Regions from separate parts of the Paenibacillus sp. JZ16 genome, predicted to be linked through region 2. Evidence: riboswitches for the same ligand, from Rfam matches in the RefSeq annotation. Region 2 holds a riboswitch; each other region holds the start of a gene.
What was found. A riboswitch is a leader RNA that binds a small molecule or an ion and turns the genes downstream of it on or off. The one in region 2 is predicted to bind thiamine pyrophosphate.
Positions count from the first base shown of each region.

Region 1 (4,040 bases), 1.8 Mb from region 2:
GATTGTCGGCACATTCTGGCTAAGAATAAGAAGTGGATAAAGAGCGGTTTTGAGAAAAGGCACCATGTGCAGTGCCAGCGAGATGACTAGGCCAATCGCCGTACCGATCATAAATCCGACCAAGGTTAATTGCAGGGTGGCCGCTGTATGCTGGAAGAGACCGGAAGCTCCGGTAACGGCCTCATGCCCGATGGCCGTCGGCGCAGGCAGAATAAAAGGTTCAATGTCGAATATAGATACTGCGGCCTGCCATACCACCAAAAAGAAGAGGACCGCCACAACGGGCGGCCAAACCGAACTCCACCAGCTTCTCATGGACGGTATTTCTCAGTCAGCTTATCCATGCTGATGCCGCTGGGATGATGGGCGATTTTGACTTGGGATATGATGCTGGGACTTCCCGCATTCACCAGCGCTTCATGCATGCGCTCCACGATCTTGAGCAGCTCGGCGAGCTCTCCTTCCATGGTCGTTTCGAGTGCATGAACCTCGTATTTCACGCCTGATTCCTGAATGACCTTAATCGCTTCATCTACATAAGGGATGCTGTCGGCCCCGTTTGGCGTTCTCGGTATCACTTGAATGCTCAAAAGTGTATTCGCCATGTAAACTCATCCTTTCGTGCAAGCTATAATGTATTGGAAGAAAGGCAGCCTTTTGCAAAGGCCGACTTTCTTCTTATTAAATAAAAATAACCTTATGGCTGCTCCGGTAAAAAATCATTGGTGAATGCGCGGTCCGCGTCAAGTTCCTTCTCCAGCAGCTTACGCTCAAACATCCAGTCTGCATATCCCGACCATACTTCGGCTTTCTGTTCGCCCCAGCGGGATGCATCATCCTGATAACGGGGGCTCAGCCATTTCTGGCTGGCGAGAACCAGTTCGGCATCGAGGTCAGGAACCGCCTTCGTAAGCAGAGCTGCCGCATCTTCAGGATGTTGAATCGCATAGTCATATCCTTTTGAAGTCGCCCGCATGAACGCTTTGATAAGCTCGGGGTCTTCCTGGATCAGCTTCTCGTTCGTCACGATCACTGGTGTGTAATAATCAAGCTGCTCGGAGTAGTCCTTCACATAAATCATGTCAAGCGGTTCATTGCGAAGCTCGGCTTCAATCCCCGTCCAAGCATAGAAGATCCAGGCAAAATCAATGTCGCGTTTGACGGCCGTAAAATAATCGGCATCGCCCATATTGACCATATTCACCTTGCTGACATCGGCGCCATCGATCTCCATGATGGATTTCATGACGGCCTCCTCCACAGGCGAGCCCCAGCCGCCATAGGATTTTCCTTCAAAATCGCCTGCCTTCACGATGCCTTTGTCCTTGGGGGCGGCAAAGCCGGACGTATTATGCTGAATGATCGCTGCAATGGAAACGAGCGGCAAGCCTTGGGTTCTGGCCAGCGTTACGCCTTCCTGATAACTGATGCCAAACGGCACGTTTCCGGATGCGACCAGCGTATCCGTTCCGCCTGCTCCCGGCTGGACGATCTGGACATTAAGCCCTTCTTCCTCATAATACCCAAGCTCCTTCGCTGCATACAGGCCGGTGTGATTCGTATTGGCGGACCAATCGAGCATCAGCTGCACGTCACGGAGTTTCCCGGAAGTCTGACTGCCTTCGCCTTCGGCACCTGTCTTTTTGTTCTGTCCGCTTGTGCCGCATCCGGACGCGACCATCAGCAGGACGCAAGCGAGAAGCAGCGGAATCCATCTTCCCTTCTTCATCGTTTCTTCTCTCCTTTAAGTTCTCTTTCTATTACCTCGCAACTCCACAAAAAAACGCCCTGATGATATCAGGACGCATGACGGCGTAAGTGTATACCACGGCAAATAAATAGCTGCCGCAAACATGGGCTTCCTACGCTGGCATTACCCAGATCAGGTGTAAGGGTCAGTATCATATCGGATACACTCTCAGCCGGCTATATCCCAGCTCCCCCGGTATTTATGAAGTTTTGATCATTACATCCGCTATTATAGTCCTAACACACCAGACCTGTCTAGTTCGAAGGAGCGCGAACGAGGCAGGTCTTTGCTCAGAACACTTGCCATGGGAAGGATTAATTAATCCTATGAACCTTTCACGGAATAAAGGATTTGAATAAGGCTTCTATATTGAGGTTAGCGCTGGAAGAACTCAATCCATTCCCCTTCGGGACCATGCACGAAGAAATAACGGAAACCATTCGGGAGCGTCACGATCTCCTCGTCCAAGTGAGGAACGTCAAGTCCTTGAACCCGGGCATATTCCTCTTCAATGTTATCCGTGCTGACTGCAAAATGATGAACGGTGCCCTCCGCTGGCAGCGTGTCGCTGTATCCCTGAATAAGCTCGACTTCCGTCTCGTTGCTGCCGTTAAATCCGAGGAACGCCAGCTGGATGACGCCATTCGTATGGGTCAGGCGATCCTTTAGTTCTAGTCCGACTACGGATGTATAGAAGGCGATTGTAGCTTCTAGGTCCCGGACAACAATACCAACATGATCTAATCGTTTCTGTGACATGGTTCAACACCCTTTCCGATCCATATGAGATATGACTGAAATATTATCACATAATCCCTATACGTCAAGTGGGAGTTGTGTTCATGCAGGGCTGATACAGATGATTTTTCTTTCATTTCCTCATCTTTACTTTTGGGTGGGTAAAAAGTATCGTGAGAAATAGAAAGATTAATTCAAAAGACCTAACATATGAAAGTGATCCAGCTTACCCTTTGGCCGAGGAGGAATGCTTATGAGTCCAACTCCAGCAGATCATCTGTGGATTCGACTCGCCATGATATATGCATTCATTCAGATCATGATTGCTCTGTGGATGCCTGTGGCTTTATCGCTTCAGCGTGTTCTAGTCATTATTCCTCCTGCAGCCGCCTCCGTTTATTTAATGCGGATTAGTCGGCGTTATGAGGTTCATCTTCGCAGGTTTTGGCTTATTGTGAGTCTCGGATTAATGGGGGATGCAGCGGCACGAATCATTCACGCTTGTTATGTTTGGTTTGAAAAAGAGAGCGCTTTCTCGCCGATCCTAACCCACTTATTCTGGGGACTTGAACTCATTCTGTTCGCAAGTTCTCTCATTTATTTATTCCGGCATGTTCAAGGTTCGTTTCGGGGGCTCCGGTTTATGCTGGATATCGTGATTGTTGGCATAGCCGTCATGACAGTAGGGTGGGAATATTTCATCAAGCCTGAGCTTCAGGGTCTGGCCCATGAGGCAGTATGGGGAAACCTTTGGGTGGACATGCTGTATCCCCTGTGCGCAATGGTACTTATTTTTTTTACGCTGGTGTTGTATTTTAATACCGGACTGTTAGGGAAAAGGGCGGCCATTCTGTTATGTCTAGGCGGAAGCGCATATATTGCCGGAGATGTCCTGTACATCTATCTCGTTGATCTGATGGGTATCGAGGTTCGTTCCTATCTGTATCCACTCTATACGATATCGGTATTATTCATTAGTTTCGCAGGTGGGCAGTCCGCTCCTAATTCCCGTAAACCATCCGTTGGCGAGCGGGAGCCGCGTTCAGTCGGAAACCTGATCGTAAGGTACCTGCTTCCCTACAGCGTGCTTGGCGGGATGTTTGCCCTTATGGCGCAGCGGTTTGGAGGGTGGACTGGACTGTTTACCGGCCTATCCCTGTGCGTGATCCTGATTCTGTTCAGGCAGATTTTAATCCAGTTCGAGAACGATCGCTTGTTTGACCGACTGCATGAGAGTCTGATGCAGAGTGAAGCCCTGGCACATCGTGATGATCTTACGGGGCTGTATAATCGCCGTTATTTTAATGCAAGGCTGGCGAGTTCGCTGAAGGAGGCGGACCTCGCAGCTTCCCGTGTAGGCTTGCTGTATATGGATATGAACCGTTTCAAACGAGTCAATGACCGATACGGCCACCGTGCCGGCGATTTGTTGATACGAAAGGTTGCAGACCGGCTTCAATCTCTTGAATCCAAGGGAGTTTTGGTTTCCCGTTTAGGAGGAGACGAATTCACCGTTATGATCCATCCGGCTGGTGAGGATCAGGAGCTGATC
Region 1 is NZ_CP017659.1:5,090,693-5,094,732, forward strand. Features, by position in the region: gene BJP58_RS22920 (ABC transporter permease) at 1-315, opposite strand, end outside; gene BJP58_RS22925 (MTH1187 family thiamine-binding protein) at 312-605, opposite strand; gene BJP58_RS22930 (ABC transporter substrate-binding protein) at 698-1,729, opposite strand; TPP riboswitch at 1,843-1,954, opposite strand; gene BJP58_RS22935 (VOC family protein) at 2,126-2,509, opposite strand; gene BJP58_RS22940 (GGDEF domain-containing protein) at 2,742-4,040, shown strand, end outside.
Region 1: linked by a shared signal. The riboswitch ahead of BJP58_RS22930 (ABC transporter substrate-binding protein) and the one ahead of BJP58_RS14820 (ECF transporter S component) in region 2 are both predicted to bind thiamine pyrophosphate.

Region 2 (4,040 bases):
GGACTCTGTTGGCATTGCGAAAATTTGTTATATTAGGGATATGTATAAAGCGCTAAACGCAGGGTTGTAATCGACCGGACAGGCAGTTCGGATAACGGAAGGGTGACGGGTGTGACGGAGAGAGCGGCATTGGCGGAGCAAGCGGTGATCCGGTGGTAACGGCGGGAGCAGGAAAGGTTGCGCTGATCACGGGCGCGTCGAGCGGGTTCGGACTGCTCATCAGCTTGGAGCTGGCAAAAGCGGGCTATGACGTGGCAGCGGGTCTGCGCAGGCCGGAGGCGGCTGCAGAGCTGATGACCCGAGCCGAACAAGCAGACGTTGTCAAACGCATTCACGTATTCCAGCTGGATATATGCTTGGAGGAACAAGTCAAGGCTGCTGCTTGGGAGTTAGAGCAGAAGTTCGGCCGCTTGGACGTGCTGGTGAACAACGCCGGCGAAGCGGTAGGCGGCATGGTGGAGGAAGTACCGCTCAGCGACTGGCGCAAGCAGTTGGAGACGAATTTTTTCGGGACCGTATCGGTAACGCAGCATATGCTCCCGCTGCTGCGCAAGACCGGACGATCCAAAATCATTCTCATGAGCAGCATTAGCGGCGTGGTCGGCTTTCCGGGTTATGGTCCCTATGCGGCATCCAAATTTGCGCTGGAGGGGTTTGGTGAGAGCCTGTCCATGGAGTTGATGCCCTTTGGCATCGATGTCGTACTGATCCAGCCCGGTGCCTATGGCACGCCGATCTGGAATAAAAGTTTTGGGGAGCTTACGGTAAAGGAAGGATCACCCTACAGCGGTCTGCTGAAGGGCGTGCTGGACTATTCCGAGCGGACAGCCAGGGGAAGCGGGGATCCGCAGGAGGTAGCCAGGCTTGTGGCAAACATTGCGTCCATGTCCAAACCGAGGTTCCGCTATACGCTGCCCCGAGGTACGCGGCTGACCGCATGGATCAAGGGCGTGCTGCCGGATCGGCTGTTTCAGCGGATCGTTTATCGGATGCTGGACAGGCGTTAATCATTCATGCAGCGAATGATTCATGGCCTTAACTTGTCATGCGATGCTTGGTGAAGCTTGGTAAGGTGAATGGCGTTACCCTTTTCTGGTTGGGGACGGGTGTGGTGTAGCAAACCAAGCAGCTCTCCCATCTTCACCTTGGAGCCGGGTTCCAGGTCACCGCGCGGAGTAAACGTGCCGTTCTCTGTCAGAAGCACGACGGTAGAGCCGAATTCAAAGTACGCGAGTTCATCGCCGATCTCGTATTTCTTCACGTTCTCGTCAGCATAACGGATGCTGCTCACGTTCATGGCTCCGACCTTCACGACGGCAACTTCGCCGAACTCATGCGCAATATAGGTAATGAGGCGCTCATTACGGCTGAGCACGTGCCGGATATGGGTCATCGCAAAATCGTTCACGGGGTAAACGCGTCCCTTTAGATGCTCGCTTTCCGCCTGAACACCGGTTACCGGGGAATGAATGCGATGATAATCGGTTGGGCTTAAATACAATACAAATGCGTAACCGTTGATGTAATTTTCCATTCTCGGTGATTTGGCGAGCAGCTCGCTCAGGGTATAATCCTGTCCCTTGACGCTCAGAATGGTGCCGGCATTAACGGCGCACATTGCCGAAATCGTGGCATCGACGGGGCTTACCATGGCATCGGCGGTGTCGTCTATGGCGCGCAGGCCTATTTTTAACCGGCGGGAAAAGAATTCGTTCAGTGAGCGGTATTCGTGGATTTCTTTCTCCGCTTCATGCGCCGGAATTTGATAAATTCGTATGAATGCAGGTATTAGATGACGGCTCAGCCGGCTGTGGGAACAATGCCCCATGATTCGGGACAGCCACTTGCGGGAGGACAGCTCAGTCATCAGACGCAGCAATTGTTTAGCCATGTCATTCTCCTTTGTGCATAGGTGTCAGCAATAAACGTTGGTGGAAAAGCCAATCACTCTGATATTGACATAGAATGAGCTGGAAATCAATAAATAGCCATTTTTGAAAAAAGGTTCTTGCTAATTGGAGAACGAATGTGTATTTTAAGATTAACATGAAACCGAATAGGGAATACGGGGGCTTGAGTGAATCAGGCTGAGATTGCAGCTGTTATCCGCTGTTGACCGTTAATCTGAACTGGGTAATGCCAGCGTAGAGAATATCCGACCCTGCCTACATAGGGCCTATTTTTCCGTCTGCGCGTTTTCCAGACGGTTTTTTGTTGTGTTTATACAAAAATAGAGGTGGAGAGGGGAATGTGTGGTTATGGGAACATCTATGCAAGAGAAGTTGGGGGTTCAGCCCCGAAAAGGGCTGCGGTTAAGCGATATTTTGGTGACGGTGTTGGTATCGCTGGTGCTTGGCGTCATTTATCACTTCTGGGGTTCGGTTTACAATCTGTTAAAACCGCTGTTCTTTGAAGCGGATGAGTTGTTATACGGAATGTGGTTCGCTGCAGCCACGCTTGCTTACTTGCTAATCCGTAAGCCGGGAGTGGCCATCATTGCGGAAGTGGCGGCTGCCCACGTGGAAGTGCTGTTTGGCAGCGGCTGGGGATTGACTCTGCTGCTGTATGGCCTCATTCAAGGACTTGGGGCAGAATTGGTATTCGCGGCGTTCCGTTATCGGAGCACCTCGGCGTGGACGCTGGCGATTGCCGGAGCAGGCGCAGCCATCGGATCGATGATCATGGACTTCTATTACAGCTATACCGATGACCTGCAGACGTGGATGTTCCTGGCCAAATACGGTATGCGGGTACTCAGCGGTGCCGTCATTGCAGGCCTGCTCATGCTCTTGCTGGCTAAAGCCTTGGACCGCACGGGCGTCACATCCCTGCTGCGTCCTGCGTCGAAGAAGGATTACGAAGCACTGGATGATCCGCGCCATGTCTAATGCCACGGTTAGCCTGGTTCCGGCTCAGTCCGCTGAGATGGTTTCGGAACCGGCCGTGTATGTGGAGGGATTGCGTCTGAAGTATCCGGGCGAGGAGCGACTGATGTTCAAAGACCTCTCTTTCTCGGCTGTCCGCGGGGAGAAGGTGCTGCTGCTCGGTCCGAGCGGCTGCGGCAAATCCACGCTGCTGCAGGTGCTTAGCGGGATGATTCCCCGCGCAACGGAGGTGCCGATGAAATGCGAGTCGCAGCTGGTTCCGCGCTCTTGGGGGTATGTATTTCAAGATCCGGATACCCAGTTCTGCATGCCGTACGTGGATGAAGAGCTGGCTTTCGTACTGGAAAATCTAAGTGTCCCGCGCGATGAGATGAAGGAGCGGATGCAAGCGGCCCTCCGCGAGGTGGGTCTTGATCTTGAGGAGCTTCATATGCCGATCGGGCATTTGTCCCAAGGCATGAAGCAAAGGTTAGCGCTGGCTTCGGCTCTGCTGCTGGAGCCGGAGGTGCTGTTCCTTGACGAGCCATCTGCCTTGCTCGACCCGGAAGGAAGGGAGCAAATCTGGTCGGCGGTGAAGGCCGTATCGGAAGGGCGGACACTGATCATCGTGGAGCACCGGATCGAAGAAATGGCCAGATACGTGGATCGTGTCGTGCTGTTCAGCCCGGATGGCGTGATTCTGGGCGAAGGTCCTCCGGCAGCGATATTCGCAGAATTCGAGCGGGAACTCCAAGCCTATGGAATCTGGTATCCCGGCGTATGGGAAGATTATGCGCAGACCCGGGCGGGCAGAGAGCTGTTTGCTCCGGTTGATGCGCTTGGCGATGAGCGCGGTAATCTCCTGCATGAGGCTGCTCCGCCGTATGCTCAACGTGGGGAGTCTGTCATTCAACTGGCGAATTTCAGGGGAATGAGATGGGATAAACCGGTCATCAACCTCCCTTCGGCCGAGGTGTTTCCGGGACAATTCATTGCGGTGGTAGGGCCGAACGGAGCAGGTAAAAGCTCGCTGCTGCTCAGTTTGATGGGGCTGCTTCGCGCCGAAGGGACCTATATGCTCTGCGGGGAAGAGGTCATTCAAGGCAAACGCAGGAAGGTGCGGAAGAAGAGAGAGCAGCAGCTGCGCCAAATCGGATTCGTGTTTCAGAATCCGGA
Region 2 is NZ_CP017659.1:3,261,448-3,265,487, reverse strand. Features, by position in the region: gene BJP58_RS14830 (SDR family oxidoreductase) at 153-1,007, shown strand; gene asd (archaetidylserine decarboxylase) at 1,028-1,891, opposite strand; TPP riboswitch at 2,056-2,168, shown strand; gene BJP58_RS14820 (ECF transporter S component) at 2,259-2,888, shown strand; gene BJP58_RS14815 (ABC transporter ATP-binding protein) at 2,881-4,040, shown strand, end outside.

Region 3 (4,040 bases), 2.5 Mb from region 2:
CCCAGCAGTAGCTCCAATACAGCAGTAGCAACAATACCAGCAGTAGCTCCAATAATAGCAAGCAGCACCAAGCCCAGCAGTAGCACCAATACAGCAGTAGCATCAATCCCAGCAGTAGCACCAATCCCAGTAGCATCAATCCCAGTCGCACCAATCCCAGCAGTCGCACCAATCCCAGCAGTCGCACCAATCCCAGCAGTAGCACCAATCCCAGCAGCAGCTACATACTCTGTGTTCACCCAGTTTCTACCTCTAAACCATAGCTACTCTGAGTTACCCGGTCCCTACATCGATCATAATCGGCAGCCATCCACGCATACCCCCGGGAACCGAATCCACCCATGTTCTGCCTGAAATAACACTTTTGTTTCACTTCACCTTGTTACGAAATCTTCACCACGATTTCCGCTCCGGCAACATAGGTCATTGCTTTCATGTAATCCGGGTCTTGGGCGCGTCGTTCCATCTCCTCGGGCGTCAGGTCCTCCATTCGCGTCTGAATCCACCATAAGTTGCCGAACGGGTCCCGTACCCGTCCCACCCGGTCGCCGAAGAACAAACTTGTTGGCTCCGTCACCGAGACGGCTCCTGCGGCGAGCGCTTGCTGGTAAGCAGCATCGCAATCCTCAACATATAAGCGGAGATACGTCGGGCTATCCGGCCATTCCGGCTTCGCGTCAAACATCATGACGACGGCATCTCCGATTCGCACCTCGGCATGGCCGATGACACCATCGTCAACATAGACGCGGGCTAACTCTTCGGCTTGAAAAGCCTGCTCCAGGAATTCAATCAGCGCTGCGGAGTTTCTTGAGATGATCCACGGTGTCACGGAGGTGTAGCCATCCGGAATGGGGTTAACCGCTTTTGATGGGTTCGTCATAAATAAGCTCGCTCCTTTAAACTTCATTTTTTTGAATAACGTTTATGTACTCATTATGTAGGGGAATACATGACAACCCAGCGTCAGTGTTTCTGAAACAAGTGTTGGGTAGCCGACGTTTTTTATTCGCGAAAGACATCTGCCACCGTACAACATCATGATCCACCGATCACGGAAGATTTCGCACGTGGGGTTCTGTCCGCGAACCGTTAACGTTTGACAGCATCTACAAACCTATGTACAGTATTAGACAAAAGAATAGGAAGTCCACTAGGGGAGCCGTTAGCGGCTGAGACAAGAGCGTATCTTGGACCCTTTGAACCTGATCTAGTTCGTACTAGCGTAGGAAAGTGGAGCCTTCGTATATAAGGTCTTGGTGCGTTTTTGGCGCACTCGGGCTTGTTGACGAAGCCGCTCCAGTTTTCGGGGCGGCTTTTTAGCGTTGCCTGGAAAGTCGTGTCTTATGGACTTCCTGCTCTTCAATATGTTGGAGGTGGGGACAAAAATGAGTTTTACGCAAGAGCTCCGTCAGCAGGCGGGAGGCATTTTTCAAGCAATCTTCGATCATCCCTTTGTAAAAGGCATTGCCGAGGGGAAACTGGCGCGGGAACAACTGATCCACTATGTGAAGCAGGATTTTGAGTATTTGAACGTCTACATGCGAATTTACGGCATCGCCATATCCAAATCGACCAGCCGCGAAGAGATCGCAACCTTTAACGAACAAATCTCATTCATCCTGCATAGCGAGGTGCATCCGCATCAGAATTTTTGCGCAGCCGCCGGGGTGACTTACGAAGAGCTTCAAGGCTATCCGCTGGCTCCGTCCGCGCATCACTATATCCGTCATATGCTGACGGTGGCGCATGAGGGCAGTCTGGGCGAGATTATGGCCGTACTGCTGCCTTGCCCGTGGACCTACCTGGAGATTGGCCGCAAGCTGCTGGATGAAGTGAAGCCGGATGAATCCCATCCGTTCTACGACTGGATTTATTTCTACGGCAACCGGGGGGAAGACGCGACAGCCAAGTTCTGCAGCCGTGTCGATGAATGGGCGGAGCGTGCGACGGCAGCCGAGCGAGAACGGATGAAGGAGCATTTTATGCTGAGCTGCCAGCTGGAGTATATGTTTTGGGATATGGCTTATAAGCAGGAGGAATGGCCGGTGCCGCTGCAGGCTGCGGTGCTGTAAGGAGACCTAACTAGCTCATAAATTCCAATATAGCGAAGAGAGGCTGATTCATATGCATACATGGGAAAATGAAGTTTCGGCGCTTTTAACAAAGGTACGGCAGACGAGCCCCCTCGTTCACAACATGACGAACGTGGTGGTTACGAATTTTACGGCTAACGGCTTGTACGCGCTGGGCGCGTCGCCGGTCATGGCTTACGCGCCGGAGGAAGTGGCAGATATGGCCGCCATCGCAGGCGCGCTCGTATTGAACATCGGCACGCTGAACCGCGAGCTTGTGGATGCGATGATCATAGCTGGACAATCGGCGAACGCACAAGGCGTGCCGGTCCTGCTGGACCCGGTCGGTGCGGGAGCAACCCGTTTTCGGACGGAGTCGGCGCTGCGGATTCTAAGCGAGGTGAAGGTGTCGCTCGTGCGCGGGAATGCGGCTGAAGTCGCTCACCTTGTCGGGGAGGCCCGCGAGATCAAAGGCGTAGACGCTGGCAACAGCACGGGCAGTGATCATGCCGAGCTGGCCGTGCGGGCTGCGCGCGAAGTAGGCACGATCGTGGCCATTACCGGTGAAGAGGACGTGATTACCGATGGAAACGAGGTACGTATCATTACCGGCGGGGATGCTCTCCTCACGAAGGTAACCGGTGCAGGGTGCCTGCTGACCTCGGTGCTGGGTGCCTTTGCCGCAGTGGAAGCAAACCTGCTGCTTGCCGGTACGGCGGGCCTGGCCTTCTACGGGGCCGCGGCGGCGAGAGCTGCAGAGCGAACCGCGGACCAGGGACCTGGAAGCTTCCAGATTGCTTTCCTGGATGAGCTGGCAAAGCTTCATCCGGGCTCGCTGGAGGGCTATGCCGCTGTCCGGGAAGCGGAAGCGTCCGCTGCAGGTGGCGCACGATGAGCAGCAAGTCTCACGTTCCTCGGGCACTGACGATTGCGGGGTCTGACAGCGGCGGCGGTGCCGGCATTCAGGCTGATCTGAAAACCTTCCAGGAGCTCGGCGTATACGGCATGTCAGCGATTACGGCGATCACGGTGCAGAACACATTGGGGGTTCACGGCGTATATCCGCTGCCTCCCGAAGCAGCCGCGGAGCAGATTGAAGCGGTTGGCTCGGACCTCGGAGTCGATGCATTGAAGACAGGCATGCTGTTCAATGCCGAGATCATTCGCCTGGCTGCTGACCGGATCCGGGCATTCGGCTGGGAGAAGGTCGTTGTGGATCCCGTGATGATCGCCAAGGGCGGAGCAGAGCTGCTGCAAAGCGAAGCAGTGCAGGCTTTAAGAGAGGATTTGCTGCCGCTGGCGTTAATTGTCACCCCCAATATACCGGAGGCCGAAGTATTGGCGGGGATGCGTATCCGCACGAAGGAAGATCGGAAGGAAGCGGCGAGACGTATCCAGGATCTGGGGCCCAAGATCGTTGTGATCAAAGGCGGCCATGACGAGGGAATGACCGGCGGCGGTGAAGTTGCGGATCACGAAAGAGACAGGGGATCAGCTATGGCGGCGGGTACGCAGCAGGAAGAGTTGTCTCAGTCCGAAAGTACGTATCGCCAAACAAGAACCGCCAGCCATAACGGGGAGTTTTATGAGGGACGCTCCCCCATGATCAAGAATGATGACAGATTCGGTAATCCCGACAGTCCTCCAGTCATGGACCTCGTATACGATGGTATCGCCTTTACAGAATTATATGGACAACGAATTCATACCGTCCATACGCACGGTACCGGCTGTACTTTCTCTGCCGCGATTACCGCAGGCCTGGCCCAAGGCTTGAGTGCATTCGATGCCATTCAGAACGGGCGCACATTCATCCAGGCGGCCATTGAGGACGGCTTAAACCTGGGACAGGGACACGGCCCAACGAATCATTGGGCGTATCGTCGCCGCCATCAGGAGGTGCTGCGATGACGGGCAGAGTGACACCCGAGATGATGAGGCAGCATCTACGGATGTACCTCGTAC
Region 3 is NZ_CP017659.1:5,782,657-5,786,696, forward strand. Features, by position in the region: gene BJP58_RS25915 (hypothetical protein) at 1-239, opposite strand, end outside; gene BJP58_RS25920 (VOC family protein) at 383-883, opposite strand; TPP riboswitch at 1,146-1,249, shown strand; gene tenA (thiaminase II) at 1,389-2,075, shown strand; gene thiM (hydroxyethylthiazole kinase) at 2,128-2,970, shown strand; gene thiD (bifunctional hydroxymethylpyrimidine kinase/phosphomethylpyrimidine kinase) at 2,967-3,986, shown strand; gene thiE (thiamine phosphate synthase) at 3,983-4,040, shown strand, end outside.
Region 3: linked by a shared signal. The riboswitch ahead of tenA (thiaminase II) and the one ahead of BJP58_RS14820 (ECF transporter S component) in region 2 are both predicted to bind thiamine pyrophosphate.

Region 4 (4,040 bases), 1.2 Mb from region 2:
CGACTTCGAAGTATCCGTAAATACGGTAACAGACTCGGCCATGATCAGATCAAATTGATTGTCCTCGAAAGGCAATGCGCATACATCGGCTTGATGGAACTGCACGTCGATTTCCATCGCTTCGGCTCGTGCTCGTGCTTTTTTGATCATATTTTCGTTCAGATCAATAGCTGTCACTTGATACCCCATCTCCGAAAGATGGCATGCGGTTCTGCCAGTTCCGCACCCCACCTCCAGAATGCGGCTGCCCGGTTGAATGGGATAATTCTTCAGCATTCTGAGGGTTGCCTCGAATCCTCCCGGGTGGGCACTGCCCATGCCTAATTTAGAGAGCATATGAATGTAGTTCATCTCATCTATCCCTTCTTCCCTTGTCATCAACATGAGGGTAATCGTTTATTTACCATATGATTCAGGTACGTTTAGGGTTTTAGCTGAATTAGATATTTTGAGCCCTTTTTTCGGGAGGATCAGAGTCATAATGGAGGAAACGTCATGAGGATGGAACCGGTAGAGGCAGCGGAACGCGTCATTCAACACGATTATCCCGACTGTTTGCTTGCCGTGCTTGGCGGCAGCGCGAGCAGAGGCGAATATAATGAACAATCCGATTTGGACATTATGGTCCTTGAACGAGAGGGTCATGATTTCAGCAGGAGGACGATAGAGGCGCATGGATGGATCGCGGAAATCTTTATATTGTCTTTATCCTCCTATCGCGAATATTTTGACGAGGGAGTGATCGCGGCGAATCCGTCATTTCAGCGGATGATCGCAGAAGGGACGGTGTTGCGCCTTATGCCCGAGGGGGAAGAGGTGCGGACGGAAGCCCAAAGCGATTTGGATTACGGACCTCTGCCCTTGACGATAACCGATATTAACGACTACCGTTATGTGCTAACCGAGTACATGCTGGACTTGAAGAGTCCCCGAAGCGATGGTGAAAAATGGTTTACGGTGCACAAAATAGCCGCGATTCTCTGTGATTTTGTACTTAGGGTGAACCGGGAGTGGACGGGTGAAGGGAAAACGCTGTTCCGCCTGTTTAACCGCTTTGACACAATTTTAGGAGAGCGATTGGAAACAGCGCTCGCGGCGATGTATCGCCAAGATGATCCTTCTGTTCTAATGGCATTTACCGAGGAAATGCTCCGTCCGTACGGAGGGAAACTTCTCATCGGTTATGAGGAATAAAATATCGATGCCAATAGATAAAGAGAGGTACATTAGCCGTGACGCTAGCAAGGCGCGGTAAATACTATAATAGTGTGATTACATCACGGCATACTTTAAATCCAGGAGGGGATCTTCATGAGCGGAGTATATGGCGGCGGTGAATATGGCAATTCAGTAGGAATTATTTTGGTTCTCTTTATCCTGCTCGTAATCATCTTGAGTGCTTGGGTTTAAACCGTCAAGATTCTTGGCAGTAGTGACAGAAAAGCCCGGCGCATGCCGGGCTTTTGTCTGCCTCAATCGAACTCAATTCGATGCGGCTTTAACCGAGGGGCTGTGAGCGGACACCACTGCAGTCATGACCAGATGGCTGCTGTCGGATTGGATCGCATACAAAAACGCCTCTTCAAGAGACCCGAACACCCGGGATAAGGATCCGTCCAACCGGCTGGCGTAATGAACGCTTCCGGCGAACGTACCGGCTGCCTTCGCACGATTTACTTCACCGTAGATGACATCCATGTAGTTGTCCGTACCCATGGGGTAAAGAGCGAATTGGCAGGCAGTCTCCATATCGGCATGTTCTCCGATGTCGTTGTTCAAGCGGGTTGAATCCTCAGTCATATATACATCGGCGTCCGTATCTCCGGGGCAGCCAATGGAATAAGTGCCATTAAAAACAGTGTGCACGCCACTCGCCGCAGCATGGGCGAATATCGCTCTTGTAACATCAAAGACATGCTCTGCACGTCCACGAATACAAGTGCTCACATCGTCTGTCTGAATCCACACCTTTCCCGCATCCACAGATTGCAGAGCGCCCAGGATGACCTCCACAAACCGGTCTGTCATGGGAAATACCGAGAACCGGCATCCGACGATCCGGCTGGTTCCGCAAACAAGCTCATTCATTTTCATTTCCTCCCCATTATATAAGTCCACGCAAAAAAACCGCACCCCATGAAGAAGGTGCAGTTATGCCTACGAAAAGAAATAAACATAAATGCTACACTTCCCCACGCTAGTATGACCTAGATCGGGTGATAAGGGTTAACGGCAGCCCGCCGTCTCTCAGCACATGGCACCCCTAGTACAGCCAACATCTTATGTAGTTGGTTACCGCAAGATTTGCCCCGGAGCTTCATGTTATCGTAGAAGTTCGAGGGTTCTTACCTGTGTAATTGTATCGTTTTGCCATCGGTTTTTCAATCTTTGCCCATTATAAAAAAAACCGCCTGTCCCATTTGCAGGAACTTAGGGAGGCGGCTTTTTTCATCTGTTTGATTAGTTATATACTTTCACGCGATCTTCAAGCGGTGCAAATTCTTTTTCGCCTGGTTCAGCAACCGGCTTACCGAAAGGCATTTGAGCAATCAGCTTCCAGCTTTCCGGGACGTTCCATTCGGCTTTTACTTTTTCGTCGATCAGCGGGTTGTAGTGCTGCAGGGATGCGCCCAGACCTTCTGCTTCAAGGGATGTCCATACTACAAATTGCAGCATGCCGTTGGATTGGTTGGACCAAACCGGGAAATTGTCGGCATAAGCGGCAAAGCTTTGTTGCAGCCCGGCAATGACGTTATTGTCCTCGAAGAACAGTACCGTACCGTAACCAGCGCGGAATGAAGCCATTTTGTCGGCAGTGGATTTGAATGCTTCTTCATCGCCAACAACTTCCTTCAGGATGCCTTCCGTGATGTTCCACAGTTTATCGTGCTGTTCGCCAAGCAATACAACGACGCGTGCACTTTGGGAGTTGAAAGAAGACGGAGTATACTTAACCGCTTCGTTTACGATTTCCTGAATACGCTCGTCCGAGATAACGGATTCTTTGCTAATCCCGTAATAAGAACGGCGATTTTTGAGTGCAGCTGAAAAATCTTTAGACATTGAAAAAAAACCTCCTGGTGTAATCGAATTTGCATACGCCTGATTAGAAGATGTCCCTTACTACAAGCAAATATGCATTTTACGTTATTAGCCATAAAACCAATTATTATTCCACACTAACTTACGTTTAGTTAGAAATAATAATTCTGTTAGGATATTAATATAACTTAGAGGAATTGTCAACGACTTTATATAATTTTTCTTATCCATTTAATAAGAATTGAAACAGTCGTTTTTAGAGAAGTCTCATCATTGCAGAAGCTGCATTAAAGGGGGACTTAACCAAAGTGTGATTCTGTCCTGAGGATAAAAGCTATGTCTCCACCTAACTTCATATTATGAACAATTCATGAACAAAATATACTTGTATGAACAATTTAATTGATTTTGATTCTCAATTATACTTGTCGAGCCAGAATGAGGATGATATAATGCATATCAGAACGCGATTGATAATCAATCTCAATGAGAATAGTGACGAAAATTGCATGATCCCGGGTATTTAGAGACATACGCATAGAAGGAAGAGCCATGAAGATTAGATACTTATTTGCAGCCGTTGTGGTACTCTCGATAATCTCATTATTTATTGGAGTTAAGGATATCTCGCCACTGCAATTGTTCTCGATGACAGAACAACAACAGCATATTATGCTTGTCAGCCGGATTCCTAGGCTTGTCAGTCTCATATTGGCGGGTGTCAGCATGAGCATCTGCGGATTGATCATGCAGCAGCTCAGCCGCAATAAGTTCGTATCGCCCACCACGGCAGGTACGATGGACTCTGCCAGACTGGGGATATTGGTAGCCATGCTTGTCTTCACGACAAGCGGACCGCTTATCAAAATGCTTGTGGCATTTGTATTCGCTCTGGCAGGAACCTTTATCTTCATGAAGATACTGGATCGGATTAAGTTCAAGGATGCGATCTTCATCCCGCTCGTAGGGCTGATGTTCGGTAATATCGTCAGTTCGAT
Region 4 is NZ_CP017659.1:2,028,512-2,032,551, reverse strand. Features, by position in the region: gene BJP58_RS09105 (class I SAM-dependent methyltransferase) at 1-336, opposite strand, end outside; gene BJP58_RS09100 (nucleotidyltransferase domain-containing protein) at 496-1,194, shown strand; gene BJP58_RS09095 (YjcZ family sporulation protein) at 1,312-1,410, shown strand; gene BJP58_RS09090 (YkoF family thiamine/hydroxymethylpyrimidine-binding protein) at 1,483-2,088, opposite strand; TPP riboswitch at 2,173-2,275, opposite strand; gene BJP58_RS09085 (nitroreductase family protein) at 2,461-3,063, opposite strand; gene BJP58_RS09080 (ABC transporter permease) at 3,595-4,040, shown strand, end outside.
Region 4: linked by a shared signal. The riboswitch ahead of BJP58_RS09090 (YkoF family thiamine/hydroxymethylpyrimidine-binding protein) and the one ahead of BJP58_RS14820 (ECF transporter S component) in region 2 are both predicted to bind thiamine pyrophosphate.